Paraglaciecola sp. L3A3: one gene and its partners. The protein of the gene in region 3 interacts with the protein of the main gene of each other region in a pairwise test. Links are inferred from orthologs where the notes say so. Each region holds a gene or a part of one and is shown on either strand. Other genes may lie near its edges.

What was found.
Region 1: the proteins of GQR87_RS00950 (region 3) and ftsA interact in binary tests that used the Escherichia coli proteins (3 or more experiments, as listed by UniProt). The link is inferred for Paraglaciecola sp. L3A3 from one-to-one orthologs.
Region 2: the proteins of GQR87_RS00950 (region 3) and ftsZ interact in binary tests that used the Escherichia coli proteins (3 or more experiments, as listed by UniProt). The link is inferred for Paraglaciecola sp. L3A3 from one-to-one orthologs.

What each region holds. Positions count from the first base shown.
Region 1 is NZ_CP047023.1:4,306,890-4,310,496, reverse strand. Bases 811-3,607 are described here. They hold ftsA (cell division protein FtsA), read left to right. Parts: upstream 811-1,492; coding sequence 1,493-2,722; downstream 2,723-3,607. Other genes in these bases: ftsZ (cell division protein FtsZ), read left to right, coding at 2,805-3,607; GQR87_RS17915 (cell division protein FtsQ/DivIB), read left to right, coding at 811-1,449. Outside these bases: GQR87_RS17920 (D-alanine--D-alanine ligase), read left to right, coding at 1-694; more of GQR87_RS17915, read left to right, coding at 691-810. UniProt on the Escherichia coli protein: Essential cell division protein that assists in the assembly of the Z ring. May serve as the principal membrane anchor for the Z ring.
Region 2 is NZ_CP047023.1:4,299,891-4,308,484, forward strand. What follows is about bases 5,717-8,594. They hold ftsZ (cell division protein FtsZ), read right to left. Parts: upstream 7,803-8,594; coding sequence 6,630-7,802; downstream 5,717-6,629. Other genes in these bases: lpxC (UDP-3-O-acyl-N-acetylglucosamine deacetylase), read right to left, coding at 5,717-6,473; ftsA (cell division protein FtsA), read right to left, coding at 7,885-8,594. Outside these bases: GQR87_RS17880 (ABC transporter substrate-binding protein), read left to right, coding at 1-1,024; 8-oxo-dGTP diphosphatase MutT, read right to left, coding at 1,021-1,410; preprotein translocase subunit SecA, read right to left, coding at 1,479-4,193; GQR87_RS17895 (M23 family metallopeptidase), read right to left, coding at 4,345-5,253; more of lpxC, read right to left, coding at 5,559-5,716. UniProt on the Escherichia coli protein: Essential cell division protein that forms a contractile ring structure (Z ring) at the future cell division site. The regulation of the ring assembly controls the timing and the location of cell division.
Region 3 is NZ_CP047023.1:222,712-231,258, reverse strand. The notes cover bases 2,739-5,569. They hold GQR87_RS00950 (rod shape-determining protein), read right to left. Parts: upstream 4,761-5,569; coding sequence 3,717-4,760; downstream 2,739-3,716. Other genes in these bases: GQR87_RS00945 (formylglycine-generating enzyme family protein), read right to left, coding at 5,073-5,569; mreC (rod shape-determining protein MreC), read right to left, coding at 2,809-3,657; mreD (rod shape-determining protein MreD), read right to left, coding at 2,739-2,812. Outside these bases: GQR87_RS00975 (YhdP family protein), read right to left, coding at 1-281; rng (ribonuclease G), read right to left, coding at 308-1,771; GQR87_RS00965 (nucleoside triphosphate pyrophosphatase), read right to left, coding at 1,761-2,333; more of mreD, read right to left, coding at 2,336-2,738; more of GQR87_RS00945, read right to left, coding at 5,570-6,935; GQR87_RS00940 (LamG domain-containing protein), read right to left, coding at 7,113-8,547. UniProt on the Escherichia coli protein: Forms membrane-associated dynamic filaments that are essential for cell shape determination. Acts by regulating cell wall synthesis and cell elongation, and thus cell shape.

The DNA of each region.
Region 1 (3,607 bases), 4.1 Mb from region 3 along the record:
ACAATTACTTAATTTACCTTACACGGGGACCGGCGTTTTAGGCTCTGCTTTATGTATGGACAAGATCCGCAGTAAACAAATTTGGCAAAGTCTAGGTTTACCCACAGCAAATTACAAAATTGCTGATAAAAGAAGCTTTGATGCAGGATCATGCGGGGCTATAATGGCCAGCTTAGGGGAAGAAGTAATGGTTAAACCTGCGCAAGAGGGATCTAGCATAGGTATGGCCCGAGTGAAAAATGCGCTACAACTAGAAACTGCCATTCAAGACGCTTTTAAATATGATAATAAAGTTTTGATTGAGCAGTTCGTTCATGGTTCAGAATATACTGTCAGCATATTGAATGGCAATGCTTTGCCATCGATTAGTATGTCTACCCCACGCGAATTTTATGATTATGCAGCTAAATATCAGTCTGATAACACCCTGTACTCTTGTCCAAGTGATTTATCCGTAGAGGAAGAAAGCCATTTAGCTGAATTGGCTTTAGAAGCATTTGATGCGGTTGCGGGTTCTGGTTGGGGACGTGTCGACTTCATGCGTGATCAGTTAGGACGTTTTTATTTGTTAGAGGCAAATACAGCACCTGGGATGACTGAAAAAAGTTTAGTGCCAATGGCTGCAAAACAGGCTGGGTTCAGTTTCGCGGAGTTATCATTTGCAGTGCTTACGACTTCGGATCAAATAAGATGAGTGATTTGCCATCATTAGATAAGCCAAATAAAGGTCCTCAGTTTTATCTGGGACTTGTATTTTTTATCATAGTGATGGTGCTGTTGATTTTTGCAGGCTTAAAATTGCATGCTTGGTTAGAGGATGAACAACAAGCGCCTGTGCAAGAAATTTTTATTTCTGGAGACAGACATTTTATTGAAGATCAACAAATTGAAAATTTGGTTAGGCGCACGCAGCCAGGTAGTTTTTTTGAACTTGATGTGGAAGCAACCCATCAAATTGTCGAAGCAATGCCTTGGGTGTATCGAGCTTCAGTAAGGAAACGTTGGCCCAGCGGCTTGGAAATATATGTTGTAGAACAGAAACCTGCTGCGATATGGAATGGAGACATGTTGTTAAATCAGTATGGTGATTCATTTAATGCCCAACTAGATGAAGACGATCTAGTTATGAGTTCGCAGCTACCCAATTTGTTTGGGCCTGGAGGCAGTGAACAAACAGCCTTGCAAGGCTATAAAAATATGCAGTCTTTGTTAGATGTAACTGGGTTACATATTATAGAAATGTTTTTAAGTGAAAGATTTGCTTGGAATTTACAATTAAATAATGGCGTGAAGTTAAATTTAGGTCGCACTGAATTTATCGATAGATTGCAGAGGTTTGTGGATTTATTACCACTAATTTCAAAACAAAATAAACAAATTGATTACGTAGATTTACGTTATGACACTGGTTTGGCTGTAGGTTGGAAAACCTTAGATAAAGCCGCCTAACACTAAAATTAAAGAGAGTTATATACCGTGAGAATGAAGCAATATGTCTAAAGGTACAGAAAGAAAGCTGATAGTTGGCTTAGACATAGGCACCAGTGATGTAAAAGCTGTTGTAGGTGAATTGTTAGACGACAACTCTATTAGCATTGTTGGAGTAGGCACTCATTCATCCAAAGGTATGGATAAAGGCGGTGTGAACGACCTGAATATGGTGGTCAAATCTGTTAAGCGTGCTGTGCATGAAATGGAATTAATGGCTGATTGTAGTGTTTCATCAGTCTTTATGTCTATTTCTGGTCGACATGTTAAGTGCCAAAATGAAAGTGGCATGGTACCGATTAATAATCAGGAAGTGACCCAAGAAGATGTTGATAATGTAGTGCATGCTGCTCGTTCTGTGCCTATTGCAGCTGAGCGTCGTTTATTACACGTACTACCTCAAGAATTCACTATTGATGTGCAAGAAGGAATAAAAAATCCTATTGGTATGTCAGGCGTCAGAATGGAAGCCCAAGCGCATATTATTACTTGTGCTGATGATATGGCAAAAAATTTAGTCAAATGTGTTGAACGTTGTGACTTAGTCGCTGATCAGTTGATATTTTCAGCTCTAGCATCGAGTTATGCTGTGGTCACAGATGATGAAAAAGAATTAGGTGTGTGTGTGGTTGATATTGGTGGTGGCACCATAGATTTAGTGGTTTATACCGATGGGGCCATTCGTCATACGGCAGTGATCCCGGCTGCGGGTAATCAAATAACCAGTGATATAGCGAAAATATTTCGCACGCCAATTAGCCATGCCGAAGAAATAAAAATTAACTACGCCTGTGCTTTAAAAGACATGGTGAGTATGGAAGAAAGTATTGAAGTACATAGTGTTGGTGGTCGTCCTTCAAGAGCTATGTCGAGACATACTCTGGCTGAGGTAATTGAACCTCGATACCAAGAATTGTTTGAACTGGTACACGATGAAATTCGTAGCAGTGGTTTAGAAGAACAAATCGCCGCAGGTATTGTGTTAACAGGTGGGACCGCGAAAATGGAAGGGGCTGTAGAATTTGCTGAAGAAATTTTCCAAATGCCAGTTCGTGTCGGCGCACCATTGGCAATGAAAGGCTTATCAGAATATGTAGAAGACGCTAAGTTTGCTACTGCTGTAGGGTTATTACAGTACGGCAAAGAACACTTAGTTAATCAATTGAGTGCCAAAAACAAAACCAGCGATGGTGTTTGGCAAAGAATTAAAAGTTGGTTTAATAACGAGTTTTAATCACTCGTATTTAAACGCTAAAAATAGGCAGCAGGCAAGGATTTAACCCTGACTGCTTTTATGTACAAACCGGAGAGTAAATATGTTTGAGTTAATGGATAGTCATAACGAAGAAGCGGTAATTAAAGTTATTGGTGTTGGTGGCGGCGGTGGTAATGCTGTTGAACACATGGTTGCGCAAAATATTGAAGGTGTAGAATTTATCGCCATCAATACTGATGCCCAAGTGTTACGCAGTTCTACAGCCAATGTTACTTTACAAATTGGTTCTGGTGTGACGAAAGGTCTAGGTGCGGGTGCTAATCCAAATATTGGACGCCAAGCGGCTGAAGAAGACAGAGAAACCATACGTCAAAGCTTAGAAGGTGCTGACATGGTATTTATTACCGCTGGTATGGGTGGTGGTACTGGAACAGGCGCTGCACCAGAAGTGGCTAAAGTAGCAAAAGAATTAGGTATTTTAACTGTGGCTGTTGTCACTAAACCTTTTCCTTTTGAAGGTAAAAAACGTACCGATTTTGCTGATCAGGGTATCGAAGAATTATCTAAATACGTTGATTCTCTGATTACGATTCCAAACGAAAAGTTATTAAAAGTAATGGGCAAGGGCACTCCTTTGTTACAAGCTTTTAGTGCGGCCAATGATATTTTAAGTGGTGCAGTTCAAGGTATTGCTGAATTGATTACACGCCCAGGTTTAATTAACGTGGATTTCGCCGACGTGAGAACAGTCATGTCTGAAATGGGCACGGCCATGATGGGTAGTGGTACTGCAAGTGGTGAAGATAGAGCTGAAGAAGCATCTGAATCTGCTATTGCTTGTCCATTATTAGAAGATATTGATTTATCTGGCGCTAGAGGTATTTTGGTTAATATCACTGCTGG
Region 2 (8,594 bases), 4.1 Mb from region 3 along the record:
GGATTCTCAAGTCAATTTCGCCCAAGCCGTTTCAGACACTTTAAATTTCGAATTAGACGTTGCGTATCCACCAGAAGAGTTTAGAGACAGATTTGGTGCTTCAATTTATATTCAAAATATTCTCGATTCACAAGCACAAAAACCAGACCTCATAATCACTTCCTTTTGGGTGGGCTCAGAAACAAAAATACTAACCTTGCTAGATGATAGAGAAATTCCATTGATTTCTATAAATTCAGATATTTCGCCCACTCAATTTTCTGAACTAGGACTTCCAAGAGAACAATTCCCCCTGTGGCTAGCGCACTTATCGCCGGATGACACATTGGCAGGAGGTCAATTGGCGACAGCTATTTTACAACATTCTAGAGCCAATAGATGCCCTTCTTCACATTGTAACGTGAACATATTTGCTATCACTGGAGCGAGCTATTCAGCAGTTAGCAAACAACGTATTAACGGCATGAATAGTGTTTTGCAAACCGATAAAAATAATAAGCTACTTAATATTGTTTACGGCAATTGGGAGCGAAAATTAGTGAAGAAGATGACAAGTACCATTTTTAAGCGTCACGAGGATATACATGCTTTTTGGATAGCGAGTGATGTTATGGCTTATGGTCTACAAGATGGAATTGAAGAGTTTAATCTTATGCTGCCAAAAAGCACAGTAATCGGTAGCATGGATTGGTCACCATCAAGCATTGATAAAATCAAAGATGGAAGTCTCAATATGAGTCTAGGAGGGCATTTTCTAGAAGGGGGACTAGCACTAATTCTATTTTTTGACTATCTAAACGATAGAGATTTCAAGCAACAAACTGGCACTGTCATTAAAACTAAAATGAGCCTTTTAGACGTTAGTAATGTAGGTGAAATGGGGGCTTTTTTAAAGCACCCCAAATGGTCTGAAACACGTATCAATGGATACAGTAAATTTTTAAATCCTCAGCGAGAAAATTACAACTTTAATCCGCAAGAAATAATTATGGAACAATTAACTCCCCATGCCAACAATCATTAGTACTCTTGCTGTAGAAGCTTAATAATGTCTACGTTTGCAGCCGGAAATTCATATTGATTAAGCTGCCCAATCGCTACCCATTTTGCTAATTGACCTTCTTGCTGTGTGGCCTCACCGTTGAAATCATCAACTAAATGCACGTTCAATCTGACCTTTTTATCACCATAGTCATGTTCAATGATCAAGAATTCTTGTTGAGAAACAACCTCAATACCAATTTCTTCTTTTAACTCGCGGCTTAATGCTTGCTCAACAGATTCACCGACTTCACACTTTCCTCCTGGAAATTCCCATTTGCCCCCTTGATGCAAAGAATCAGCTCGTTTACTGATATAAATATTGTTAGCCCTTTTAATCACACCCACCGCAACATCTATTACTTTCAACTCTTTTACTCCTGAAACAAAAAATCGGACTTTCGTCCGACTTTTAAAGTTTATTAGCTAACAATTTATTAAGTTAATTTACCATGGCATTGTTTATATTTTTTACCAGAACCGCATGGACAAATATCGTTACGGCCGACCTTAGGTGTATCACGAACTACAGCTCTTGGCCCTTGATTTTGCTCTTGTGATTCAGAATTTTCATTAGGTGAATTATGTTCAAAGTTTTTAGGTGTATCATCAGCCTGACGTCTCTGTTCTTCTACCGCTTCTACGTCCTCTTGAGCTTTAACTTGTACCTTACTTAGAATTGTCACCACTTCTACTTTCAAGTTTTCTAACATTTCAGAAAACAACTCAAAAGACTCACGTTTATATTCTTGTTTTGGATTCTTCTGAGCATATCCACGTAAATGAATACCTTGACGAAGATGATCCATAGCCGCTAAATGCTCTTTCCAGTGGCTATCCAAGTTTTGCAACATCACTGCTTTTTCAAACTGATGTATAACTTGTGGGCCAACAATTTCTTCTTTAGCTTTATAAGCGTTCACGACTTCTTCTAAGATACGCTCACGGATTACTTCTTCATATAACTTATCGTCTTCATCAAGCCATTTTTGCACAGGTACTTCTAATAAAAACTCACCTTTAAAGCGCTCTTCTAAGCCAGCTACATCCCACATTTCTTCTAAAGATTGTGGTGGAATATATTGATCAACTATACCACTTACCACATCTTCTCGAATGGCTGCTATTGTGGCACTTATATCACCTTCATCTAATAACTCATTACGCTGTTCGTAGATTACTTTACGTTGATCGTTAGCTACGTCATCGTACTCAAGTAATTGTTTACGCATATCAAAGTTACGACCTTCGACTTTACGCTGGGCATTTTCTATAGCACGAGTGACCCAAGGGTGTTCTATTGCTTCTCCTCGTTCCATACCTAGACGTTTCATCATATTGCCCATTTTCTCAGAAGCAAAGATACGCATTAATGCATCATCTAAAGATAAGTAAAAACGTGAAGAACCTGCATCACCTTGACGGCCTGAACGACCGCGCAACTGGTTATCTATACGACGAGATTCATGGCGCTCGGTGCCAATAATATGTAAACCGCCTGAAGCAATAACGGCATCATGAGCAATTTTCCAATCTTCTTTAATTTTTTCTACTTTGCTAGGTTTAGGATCATGAATTTTATCAATTTCAGCCTGCCAATTACCGCCTAAGACAATATCAGTACCACGGCCAGCCATATTAGTGGCTATTGTGATAGCCCCAGGTTTACCCGCCTGAGCAATAATGTCAGCTTCTTGTTCATGAAACTTAGCATTCAATACTTTATGAGGGATTTTATGTTTCTTTAATATCCCTGAGATAAGTTCTGAATTTTCAATTGAAACAGTCCCCACTAACGCCGGTTGTCCACGTTTAACACAGTCAAGTATGTCTTCGACTATGGCCTCGTACTTTTCTTCAGCAGTCAAAAAGATAAGATCTGCCTTATCGTCACGAAGCATAGGTTTATTTGTCGGGATAACTACTGTATCTAAGCCATAAATACTTTGAAATTCGAAAGCTTCGGTATCTGCCGTACCAGTCATTCCTGATAGTTTGTCATATAATCTAAAATAGTTTTGGAAGGTAATAGAAGCTAAGGTCTGGTTTTCGTTTTGAATATTAACCCCTTCTTTAGCTTCAACAGCTTGGTGTAACCCTTCTGACCAACGACGGCCTTCCATAGTACGACCAGTATGCTCATCAACGATAACAATCTCATTGTCTTTAACTATGTAATCGACGTCTTTAGAGAATAACTTATGAGCTTTAAGTGCTGCATTTACATGGTGAAGAAGAGAAATATTGGCTGCTGCAAACAATGATTCATCTTCAGGCAAAATGCCTTCACGTTGTAAAACTTGCTCTACAAAAATTTGTCCATTTTCAGTTAAATGGATTTGTTTACCTTTTTCATCAATAGTGAAATGACCTTCACCAACTTGACCTTCTTCGTCTTCTTTTTCTTGTTGTACTAACTCTGGGATCACCACATTTATTCGACGATACAACTCAGAACTATCTTCAGCCTGACCAGAAATAATTAAAGGGGTTCGAGCTTCATCAATTAAGATTGAGTCAACTTCATCAATTACCGCAAAATGTAATGAACGTTGCACTCTTTCTTCAGGGCTAAAGGCCATATTATCCCTAAGATAATCGAAACCGAATTCATTGTTAGTTCCATAGGTGATATCAGCAGCATAAGCTTCCTTTTTTTGCTGATGATTCATTCCTGGGATATTACAACCAACAGACAACCCTAAAAATTCAAATAATGGTTTACTCCAATCAGCATCTCGACTAGCTAAATAATCATTGACCGTAATAACATGCACACCTTTGCCTGATATTGCGTTTAAATAAGTGGGTAAAGTAGAGGTTAATGTTTTACCTTCACCAGTACGCATTTCAGAAATTTTGCCTTGATGTAACACCTGCCCACCTAACATTTGCACATCAAAATGGCGCATGTTGAAAACACGTTTACTGGCTTCACGCACCACGGCAAATGCTTCCACTAAAATGTCATCTGTCGATTCATCTTTTTCTAAGCGCTGTTTAAATTCTGACGTTTTAGCTTGCAGTTGTTCGTCACTTAAGCCTTCATATTCAGTTTCAAGCTGATTAATTAAGGTGACAGATTTACTAAGTTTTTTTAACGTACGGTCGTTACGACTACCGAAAATTTTGGTGAGAATACTCGAAAACATCGATTTACAGCTTCCAATCTAAATGATTAATTCAATTACACACTTGAGTGTGTTAACCCCTAAGGCATAAGCCTTTATACTAAAATAAACAATCGGCTCACATGGAGCCGATTTTATATTACAAATTTTTTACTACTATTATATCCAGCTATTAAGAGCCTTTTCGATAGACAAAAGGTAGCGGATCTAGTTGTTTGCCTTTACGTAAAACTTCGTAATGAACATGAGGGCCAGTAGAGCGTCCTGTACTTCCCATTACCGCAACACTTTGTCCTTTAGTGACAACATCACCAATTTTTACTTTAACTTCTTTATTATGGCCATAACGAGTTTTTAACCCTTGCCCATGATCTATTTCTACTAGTTCTCCGTAGCCATAGCGACTACCGGCCCAAGTGACAACTCCAGCCCCTGTTGCTGTAACAGCACTACCTTCTTTACCAGCAAAATCTAATCCTTTATGCATAGCGGGCATACCATTAAACGGGTCTTTGCGCACACCATAATAAGAAGACAACCAACCGGATTGAATCGGTTTACCTGCTAACTGGCTCTGTTCTTCTATATGGTGACTTAATAAGATAGATTCAAGTGCAGACAGTTGTTGAGACTTATCTTGAATGGTTTCTAACATGTTTTCCATTTTCACCAATAACTCATCTTGGGCTTGTAACTCAACACCTGACGTATTTAGAGGCCCGCCCATATTAGGCTCTTGGCCAAAATTAAATTCATCTGGATTTAATTTTGCTTGGGCAACTAATCTTGAACCTAAGGCGTCCAAGCGCTGAATTTGGCTTTGCATTTCAGCTAATTTTAACAACATGCCAGAGTAACGTTGTTTAGTTGTGTCTCTTAATAGTTCGATTTCAGTTGCTTGTTGTTCAAGTCCAGATTGCGCATATTGAACTCGTGCAATACTTTCTTCAGGAGAGGTCGTCGAGCGACTAGACACTAAAAATAATCCGCAGGCAACAAGCAACATTATCGTCAATTTTTGTCGATTTATATCCAACGCAAAACGTCGGTTGTTACTTCTAAAAAGCAAAGTTAATTTCATTGCAGATATGGACCTTAGGTATTATCAATATTTGGTATGTGAAAAGATTAAGCTATAGAATGAAATTGAGATACTTTATGCAGGTATCTAAGTCATTACTTACTGTTTGTTTTATGCACAAACTAGTAGCTATATATCACCACTTCACAAAGATTACCATATAAGTCACATTATCTAAAATGACTTATAACAATCTAAAGCAATAATATCAAAGCTTTGTAGCGTAAACGATTTGACAACTACAGTACTTAATTTAGCAAAAATATATTCGTTTACTGGAGGGAAACAAGGTTTTGGTAAACTAATTAGTTTACCAAAACTGGGGATGCATAACTGATAGGCATTTGTTCGGGAGTTTCATAACCTACAAACTCCCAACATTCAGTATTGTTTAATAAAGCATTCAACAATTTATTATTTAAACCATGACCTGTTTTATAGGCAACTAGTTCACCAACAATACTGTGGCCACATAAATATAAATCACCGATTGCATCTAGAATTTTATGTTTTAAAAATTCATCGCTATAACGCAAACCTTCAGGATTTAATACACGATACTCATCAAGGGCAACTGCATTTTCCATGCTGCCACCTAAAGCTAAGTTAAGTGAATTCATGTATTCAAGATCTTTCATAAAACCAAAGGTTCGAGCACGACTCACTTCATTAACATACGAAGATGAATCAAAATCTAACACCATATGCTGACGAGTTTGACTTATAACAGGGTGATCAAAGTCGATTCTAAAGTCTACTCTAAAACCTTCATATGGACGAAGTTCAGCCCACTTGTCACCCTCCTCAACTCGAAGAGGTTTAATTATTTTAATAAAGCGTTTAGCGGCATTAAGTTCTTCGATACCAGCAGATTGTAATAAAAAGATAAACGGACTCGCACTACCATCCATGATAGGAAGCTCATCACTGTCGACTTCAACAATAATATTGTCAATCCCTAAACCCGCTAAGGCTGAGGCCAAATGCTCGACAGTAGAAATCTTCGCACCATCGGCATTACTAATACATGTACAAAGCATAGTATCGCCTACAGAATCTGCTCTAGCAGGGATATCCGCATAAGGCTCAAGATCAACGCGGCGAAATACTATTCCAGTATTCGCAGGCGCAGGCCGGAGAGTCATAGTGACCTTGTCACCTTTATGTAGACCAATCCCTGTCTCTTGAACAGATTGTTTAATGGTACGTTGTTTAATCATAAACCTTTTTAACTCAATAACTTATTAGAATAAAAAGCGGCGCATATAATACATTAAAACATAGTGCGCTGTCAAAAAACTGTCATATATCGCCTTTTATAGGTGTATTATCCCATAATAGTTATATTCACAGCCTACTCTATTGTTAGAGTCAATTTAATCAGCTTGTTTGCGCAAAAATGCTGGAATATCTAAATATTCCAAATCACTTGCCGCTTCAACTTTGTCTTCCGCCACTATCGTTTTAGCAGTATCAGGCATTGCACTCGAACTAGGCATAGATCCAGACCCATTAGCTTGCAATTTAAATTCACCACTATCAGCCATCACTTTAGCAGCGCGGCTAGAAACTAATGAAATATCAGGTTTACGCTCAGCGCCAATACCTGTAGCAACTACAGTTACGCGCAGTTCGTTAGTCATTTCCATATCAATTACAGTACCAACAACCACAGTGGCATTTTCTGATGCAAAAGCTTTTACCGCATTACCGACAGTCTCAAATTCATCGATAGAGAAATCAGGACCAGCAGTGATATTAACCAAAATACCTCTAGCGCCAGATAAATCAATATCTTCTAATAATGGACAAGCAATAGCAGATTCAGATGCTTCTTCAGCTCTATCTTCACCACTTGCAGTACCACTACCCATCATGGCCGTGCCCATTTCAGACATGACTGTTCTCACGTCGGCGAAATCCACGTTAATTAAACCTGGGCGTGTAATCAATTCAGCAATACCTTGAACTGCACCACTTAAAATATCATTGGCCGCACTAAAAGCTTGTAACAAAGGAGTGCCCTTGCCCATTACTTTTAATAACTTTTCGTTTGGAATCGTAATCAGAGAATCAACGTATTTAGATAATTCTTCGATACCCTGATCAGCAAAATCGGTACGTTTTTTACCTTCAAAAGGAAAAGGTTTAGTGACAACAGCCACAGTTAAAATACCTAATTCTTTTGCTACTTTAGCCACTTCTGGTGCAGCGCCTGTTCCAGTACCACCACCCATACCAGCGGTAATAAATACCATGTCAGCACCTTCTAAGCTTTGACGTATGGTTTCTCTGTCTTCTTCAGCCGCTTGGCGTCCAATATTTGGATTAGCACCCGCACCTAGACCTTTCGTCACACCAGAACCAATTTGTAAAGTAACATTGGCTGTAGAACTGCGTAACACTTGGGCATCAGTATTGATGGCGATAAATTCTACACCTTCAATATTTTGCGCAACCATGTGTTCAACAGCATTACCACCGCCGCCACCAACACCAATAACTTTAATTACCGCTTCTTCGTTATGACTATCCATTAACTCAAACATATTTACTCTCCGGTTTGTACATAAAAGCAGTCAGGGTTAAATCCTTGCCTGCTGCCTATTTTTAGCGTTTAAATACGAGTGATTAAAACTCGTTATTAAACCAACTTTTAATTCTTTGCCAAACACCATCGCTGGTTTTGTTTTTGGCACTCAATTGATTAACTAAGTGTTCTTTGCCGTACTGTAATAACCCTACAGCAGTAGCAAACTTAGCGTCTTCTACATATTCTGATAAGCCTTTCATTGCCAATGGTGCGCCGACACGAACTGGCATTTGGAAAATTTCTTCAGCAAATTCTACAGCCCCTTCCATTTTCGCGGTCCCACCTGTTAACACAATACCTGCGGCGATTTGTTCTTCTAAACCACTGCTACGAATTTCATCGTGTACCAGTTCAAACAATTCTTGGTATCGAGGTTCAATTACCTCAGCCAGAGTATGTCTCGACATAGCTCTTGAAGGACGACCACCAACACTATGTACTTCAATACTTTCTTCCATACTCACCATGTCTTTTAAAGCACAGGCGTAGTTAATTTTTATTTCTTCGGCATGGCTAATTGGCGTGCGAAATATTTTCGCTATATCACTGGTTATTTGATTACCCGCAGCCGGGATCACTGCCGTATGACGAATGGCCCCATCGGTATAAACCACTAAATCTATGGTGCCACCACCAATATCAACCACACACACACCTAATTCTTTTTCATCATCTGTGACCACAGCATAACTCGATGCTAGAGCTGAAAATATCAACTGATCAGCGACTAAGTCACAACGTTCAACAC
Region 3 (8,547 bases):
ATAGGTAACTTATCATTATTGGCAAGTTGCACATCACGAAGTACAATAGCAGGCCCTACCCCTTGCCATTTAGCAGTAATTTCACCAATAACAATTTGTGTGCCGACTTGTGCAGATAACCAATCTTCTAAATAGTGTTTTTGTTCATTCATGTAAGGCAAAGAATAACGCACGACACTTAAAGTCACCGCAATCACAACTAAGCTCAAGGCAACAAGGGCCCAAAGCTTTTTGATCACATAGGCGACATAAAATGACGCTGACTTCGACTCTTTTTTCACGTTATTTATATTCTCATTTGTGTCATTTACATCATAACTACATCAAATTTATCTTGGCTATATAAAGCTTCTGTATGTACTTTAATTTGTTTAGTGACAAACATTTCTAACTCAGCCAACATATGAGATTCTTCACCTAACAGTGCTTCAACTACTGCTGGTGAGGCATATACTACAAATTTATCTGCATCGTAAGCGCGGTTAACTCGAACAATTTCACGCATGATTTCGAAACAAACAGTCTCAACTGTTTTGACTGACCCTCTACCTTTACAAACCGGGCACTCACCACACAAAATATGCTCTAAACTTTCACGGGTACGTTTGCGGGTCATTTCAATTAAACCCAGTTGAGTAAAGCCATGAATATTAATTTTAGCTCGATCTTTACTAGATGCGACCTCTAAGCTGTGCATTACACGTCTTTTATGGTCGGCATCCGACATATCAATAAAGTCGATTAATATCATGCCACCCAAATTACGTAACCTAAGCTGTCTAGCAATAGCTTGAGTCGCTTCAATGTTGGTATTAAAAATGGTTTCTTCTAAATTTCGATGCCCAACAAATGCCCCAGTATTAATATCAATTGTAGTCATAGCTTCAGTTTGATCTATGATCAAATAGCCACCAGATTTTAAATCAACTCGTCTTTCTAATGAACGTTGAGCTTCATTTTCAACGTCATACAGATCAAAAATAGGTCTATCACCTGGGTAATATTCCAATAACTTATTTAGCTCGGGAGCGTATTCTTTAGTGAATTGTTGTAATTCATTAAAGGACAACTTCGAATCGATACGTATTCTATCAAGTTCGGTCCCCACAAAATCTCGTAAAACCCGTCTAGCTAAAGGTAAATCTTCGTACAAAATATGAGATTTATTTTTCATTCTTGAACGTATTTTATCCCACAAGCGCCTTAGAAAATCTGCGTCTTGTGTCAGCTCTTGGGCTTTCACTCCTTCAGCGGCTGTGCGTAAAATAAAACCGCCATTTTCGCTACAAAAGTCTTGAACTAGCCCTTTTAAACGCTCTCTTTCTGCTTCATCTTCAATTCTTTGCGACACACCTACATGTTCTACACTAGGCATAAACACCAGATATCGAGAGGGAATAGTTATGTCAGTAGTTAATCTCGCACCTTTTGTGCCTATTTGATCTTTTACTACTTGTACAACAATGTTCTGACCGTCTCTGACTAACTCTCGTATATCTTGCTTTTCAATATGATTAGAATTAATTTCTTCTTCTATTTCACTATGTATAGCAATATCCGATGCATGTAAAAAGGCCGCTTTGTCTAGACCGATATCGACAAACGCCGCCTGCATACCAGGTAAAACTCGACTGACTTTGCCTCGATAAATATTACCTACTAAACCACGCTTGGTATGTCTTTCAATATGAATTTCTTGCAAAATTCCATTTTCGATTAATGCCACTCTAGATTCAGACGGTGTAACATTAATTAATAATTCAGCACTCATTCAGTACTCCAAATTCCATTAATAATGACTTTGTTTCATATAAAGGTAAGCCTACTACTGCACTATAGCTACCACTAATTTGTTTCACAAATTGTCCGCCTAAACCTTGTATACCATAACTTCCAGCCTTATCTTGTGGCTCACCAGTAGTCCAATACCAATCGATCTGACTATTGGTTAGAGGAGCAAATTGCACTTGAGTTTCAACTAATATCGTTTTTTGTTGTTTATTTCCTGTTATAGACACTGCGGTATAGACTTGATGGGTGTTATTAGCCAGTAACTTCAGCATATTGTGAGCAGCCGATTTGTTTTCCGGTTTACCTAATATAGTACCTTCAAATACAACACTGGTATCCGCCCCCAGAACCCAAGCCGTTTTATCTTTAGCTCTAGTAAAACCTGTAAGGGCTTTTTCTTTGGCCATTCTAAGAACATACGATTTCGGATTTTCATTTATTATTGGAGTTTCATCAATGTTGACTGAACACTGGATGAAATTAGCACCAAGTTGCTTAAGTAACTCAACTCGACGAGGGGACTGAGATGCTAAAATAAGCATATTTAATGTAATCTTAACTGACGACGAATTCTACGTAATAACCAAAAGAGCCAAGGCCAAATTACCATAGCACTTGCTACAGGCCATAAGTAATCAAATAGAAAGTAGATATCTGTTAATAAATGTAATAACCAAAAGATAACTAAGTTATATAAAGCATTAAGCAATCCAATCACAATAGATTGTTGCCAAACCGAATAATTTCGTAACCTTTGATAATTGGCAGCCAGAACATATGTGGTTAAACACAGAGCAAAACTATGTACTCCCATGCTAGTACCAACCAGAATATCTAAGAATAAGCCGGCAACTAAGGCCACACCTACATTCGCTCGGTTAGGTAACGCTAAAACCCAATAACTCAGTACTAACATGACCCAATCAGGTCGATAAAGATCAACTATTGCTGGCATAGGTGTTATCTGTAACACCAGGGCAATCATAAGACTCAGCGCTATAGAATAGTTACGGAAACTCATTCTGCTAGGGCCTCTTTAGTTAAATCTTCACTAGGCCAGAGTAATAATAAATACTTTAACCTGTCCAGTTGTGCCACAGGAACAGCCGTCACCTGAGCAAAAGGTCGGCTTTCATCACGAATAATTGAACTAACTTTCGCCACTGGATATCCCTCGGGAAATACATTGCCTAACCCAGATGATATTAATAAATCCCCCACTTTTAGATCGCTACTGTGAGGGACATGAGGTATAAATAATTCACGTAAACTGCCAGAACCTGAAACGACTAAGCGTACATTATTACGTGCAACTCGAACAGGAATAGAATGAGTGACATCCGCTAGTAATAACACCCGACTATTAGTTGAACTTACTTGCATGATTTGCCCCACCACACCATTATCATCCAACACAGGTTGTCCTTCAAAAACGCCGTTTATTGCTCCTTTATTTATCACTATCTGATGACTGTAAGGATTGTTATCCACCGCCATTAATTCAGCAACTGATTTTTTAGTGCCATTTTTCACAGGAGAGTTTAACAAACGACGTAAACGCACATTTTCTTGCTGTAAAAAAGTAAAACGTTGCAACTGCTCACTCATTAACACTGCATCATGAGTCAATTTAGCATTTTCTTCTATTAGTCGTTCCTGAGAGACCAAGCGATTGGCACTAGCATTCAACATTTCGCCGGGTAAATTGGCTAAATATTGTAATGGACTCACCAAAGAATTAAGGTAAACGCGGGTTGTACCGAATCCATTGAATTTATGATCAAACAAGATCAAGGCTACCGACAATAACAACCCTAGAGCTAGGCGACTTTGTAGAGAGGGACCTCTAGAAAACATTAGATTCATGTACGTTTGCCTGAAGGCAGCTTAAAGCTGCCTCACTTACTATATTAAATTTCTTCCAATTACTCGTAACTGAAAAGATCGCCACCGTGCATATCGATCATTTCAAAAGCTTTACCACCACCTTTTGCCACACAAGTTAGAGGATCATCAGCAATTACAACAGGAATGCCGGTTTCTTCCATCAACAAACGATCTAAATCTTTCAATAATGCGCCACCACCTGTTAACACCATGCCTCGTTCAGAGATATCAGATGCTAATTCCGGCGGGGATTGCTCTAAAGCAACCATAACTGCAGAGACAATACCGGTTAACGGTTCTTGTAAAGCTTCTAAAATTTCGTTGCTATTAAGGGTAAATCCACGAGGAACACCTTCGGCCAAATTACGGCCACGCACTTCGATTTCTTTCACTTCTTCACCAGGATAGGCAGCACCAATTTCATGCTTAATTCGCTCTGCTGTCGCTTCACCGATAAGTGAACCAAAATTACGACGAATATATGAAATGATGGCTTCATCAAACTTATCACCACCGATCCGTACTGAAGACGAATAAACAATACCGTTTAATGAAATAATAGCGACTTCAGTGGTACCACCACCTATATCTACTACCATTGAACCTGTGGCTTCTGAAACAGGTAAGCCCGCTCCAATAGCGGCAGCCATTGGCTCATCAATTAGATAAACTTCACGAGCTCCAGCTCCTAGAGCAGATTCGCGAATCGCCCTACGTTCAACTTGGGTTGAACCACAAGGTACACATACCAGCACTCTAGGGCTAGGACGTAAAAAATTATTATCATGAACTTGTTTGATAAAATGCTGTAACATTTTTTCAGTCACATAAAAATCTGCAATAACACCATCTTTCATAGGTCTTATCGCTTTTATGTTACCTGGTGTTCTACCCAACATTTGTTTCGCTTCACGACCCACTGCGGCAACACTTTTAGGTCCACCGGCTCGCTCTTGACGAATAGCAACAACTGAAGGCTCATTAAGAACAATTCCCTGATCTTTAATATAAATCAGAGTGTTTGCTGTACCGAGGTCGATGGACAAATCATTAGAGAACATTCCCCGAAGCTTCTTAAACATGGAAAAACCGAATCCTGGTTGGTAATTTATAAATATCCGCTAACTTTACCAACGCACCTAGATTTCAGCAAGGGTTGAGGTTCAACAAGATGATAATAAATGCAGTTTTGGCACTTTTTTTGTTAGTAATACCAATCTAAGTAAATAAATGACCGTATAGCTAAATTATAAAGCCACTAGATCATTTTGAGTGCATAGTAATTTAGTCGTCTTGCTATGATACTTGCTAATTCGGATTGCCCTAAAATATGCAAACAAAAAAATCCCGACAATAAGTCGGGATTTTTATTTGTACATAATTTATGTATAAATTTACTGTTCTCTTACTACTCTAAAACCAATATAGTTTGAACGGAAGCTACCATCTAACTCCATTCGAGTTGACGCCCGAGCTAATCGAGGGGCAAAATTCCAAGCTCCACCTCGAACTACCGCTCTACTCGCGTTTTTATCGCTAACAGTCCATTCCCAAACGTTACCTACTGTATCAAACAAACCAAAGTCATTACGTTCAAATGAGCCCACTGGAGCAGTACTAACATTAGACCATTGGCTACCACACCAACCACAGTTGGCATTATCAGTATCTACGCCTACACCCCACCAGTAATCTGTTTCTTTACCGGCTCTAGCGGCATATTCCCAACGGACTTCTGTTGGCAATTTATATGCGTGGCTACTTGCTTTAGAAATCCAATCAACATATGCCTGAGCATCCTTTAAACTCACACAAACTACAGGACTAGTTTCATTTTGCATAAAACCAGGACTACGCCAATTACGGTTGTCTTCCCACACCGCTTTTCCTTCTTGGTAAGATGCACAACCTTTATCTTTTTCAGCGTCTGTCACATAACTTGTGGCATTCACAAATATCTCAAACTCTTTCACACTGACTTCAGTTTCACTGATACCAAATGATTGTGTTAAATTTTTAGTTTGTACTGGCCTTTCGTTAGCTAAACCTAACCCTGTGATGTCACCCATACGGAAATTACCTGCTGGCACTACCACTAAATTGGGTCCTGGAATGTCACCGGCTAAAATATCTTGAATACGCTCACCTTTACTAAAACGATATTGCGCTCTATCCAATTCAACCCTAAGAGTTTTTGACTCGTTTAAGGTAATTTGTTGACGACTCGGCTCATACCCACGTTTCACTACTTCCACTTCATGTTCACCAGTAGGTAACATGATTTGTAACTTAGTTGAGCCATAACTGACTCCATTAATAAATACTTCGTCATCAAACACATTTGAGCGTACTGTTAATTCATACATAACAGACTCGTCGGTCACTAGTATAGGGGGTGCAGCAGAAATTTTAACATTTTTAGAACGTTTAACATTGGCACAATAACGTTTATCTAAACCTAATAATTCACACCCTTCTGAACGCTTCAAGTTGCCTTGCAATTGCAAATTCATCTTAACGTTATAGTTACCTTGACCACTAAAGTTGCTATCAGCCACTTCACTACGTAAAACTTGAACTGAAGCGTCTGTCGTTTGTCTTCTTTTTTTGGCTTGTTCTGCTTCACTTAAACTATCGTAAACACTATCCAAAAAGCGTTTTGATGCTTTCTGCTTAGCTAATGATTTACCTCGTTCAGTACATTTAGATAAGGTTTCATCTTTATCACATGCAATTTTATGGCTAACAACTACAGCTTCGTTTCGATTAAACTCTTGGTACAAACGATCTATACGGGCGCCATGTAATTGCTCTTTCAGCCCTTCAATGGTATTTAGCAAGCTATGTTTAGACACCTGCATTTGCTCAATATCTTGTAATTTAGTTTGCCATTCATTGTATTTACTTGTAATCGCATCTTTAATTGCTTTGTGAGTTCTTACCGCTTTTGCGTATGTTGCACGCACAGGGGTAATATCTAGATCAGGATTATCAATGACTTTTTCGTACTGAATATTCATTTCTATCAAAGCTGATTGCCGATCAGCTTCTGCCAAAGTGACATTTTGTCTTAATTCAGCCAATTCTCTTTCTAAAGATCCTGCAACACCTATTTCAGCATCTAAATTACTGTTGTAATTGTCATATTCGGATTGTTTGCTAGAAATTTTTTGTTCAATATCAGAAACTGAAGCAGCCAAAATAAATTGGCTAAAAGAAAGGGCAACGATAAAAGTCAGTTGAGCTATACGGTTCATTATTGGGTTCCAAACTGATTGCCTAATGGCAACTATTTTTATTGTTATGATACAAAACAGGCGATAGCCTGCCAACTCACAACTTTGTCAGCCTATGCTATTGAGTTATAACAAAAAGCGCAAGCATGTTAGACATGCAAAGTTGATTTATTTACTAGGTTCCCCTTTACTCTAAGCTTAGTTAAACACCTCTCGCCACTGAATAATACGATCATTGCCTCTAAATAAGCCAAAACTGATAGTTGCATTAGGATAATCCGTCTCGTCTGCAGCAGAACCAGAGTCAGGACCATCAGGACACGTCGCTAAATTACAAATGACTTTATCTCCATTCCAGTCGTAATTTAAATATTCAGGCCAAGTTGTTGGCGCCAACAGCGTATTTAACTGTAATAAGACTTCGCCTTGCGAATTAGGGCCATTAAAAATTAAATCTCCAATTTTATCAGCTTCCCCCAACAGCAAAATGCCATCGCTAGAAATATTATTAAGGTCATCGGTCAAATCAACACTGCCTAAAGGTTTCAAAATTAAATGCCCAGTAGCTTCATCAAAATTAATCGCAGTCTGATTATCATCGATATTTGTTAACCATTTCCCACCTTGATAATACTCAGCTATTAATGGCACTTGAAGTGCTTCAGTTTCAGGGCCGTAATTACTATGCAATGCTAAACGCCCAAAACGCAGGTTAGCTCCTTCCACATCATTAAAATAATAACCATCACAACTGCTATCTGCATAATTTTGACGATAACAAATTCCATTTTCGTCAGTAAAAAATGGCGCTAAAAAATTAATATTTAACTTTGCATCAAAAGGGTCAACAGGACCATACATCAGATTACTAGAATCAACCTTATTATATGTTACCTGAGTATCAAACAGTTCTATACGCTGAGCAAATTCTGCTGCCACTGTAGTCATTATGGGCGCATTTTGATGGACGACCTGAGAACTTCCCACATAACTACTAGTATCAGTAAAACTCAATTTAGCAGCGGTTTTTAAATCCGTTAGAGTCGGTGCGTAGTTCCAACCGCCATAAATATAATTTTTTGTGACTTGGTCTAGTGCATTTTTAGGGGTAATCAATAAAGTCGATTCTTTGGAAAATGATATAGCCTGCCCTAGATAAGTAAAATTACTACTACTTACATTAACATGAGTATTTTGCAAAGCAGGAGCTGAAGCTCCTGCCTCTTCGCTCACTGAGTAATAGGCTGGAATAAAGGTGCCTAGGCTTAAACTAGACTCAGAAGCAATTGTGTTAGCCAAATAATCTGAGTCTTCAACATCTAAAGTAATACGACCGGTTTCGCTATAATAGGCCGTTTCATAAGTATATTTGCCATCAGTAAACCCAACTCCGCTAACGCTATAAAAACTAGGGCTGCCAGTTGCACTTGTCACTGTCCCCCCATCTTTGTATTTAAAATTACCGTCTACTGTGTCAGCAACAATAGGATAATCCCTGATGACTTTTAGTGCTAAATTTTCTGCTTGATAATTTGGCAATAAATTATCATTTTCGCCGTAAGCACCAATTGTATAACTAAAACCTAAGCCTGCTCTGTATAAGTCAGTATCGCCGGCGCCTGTATATAATAAT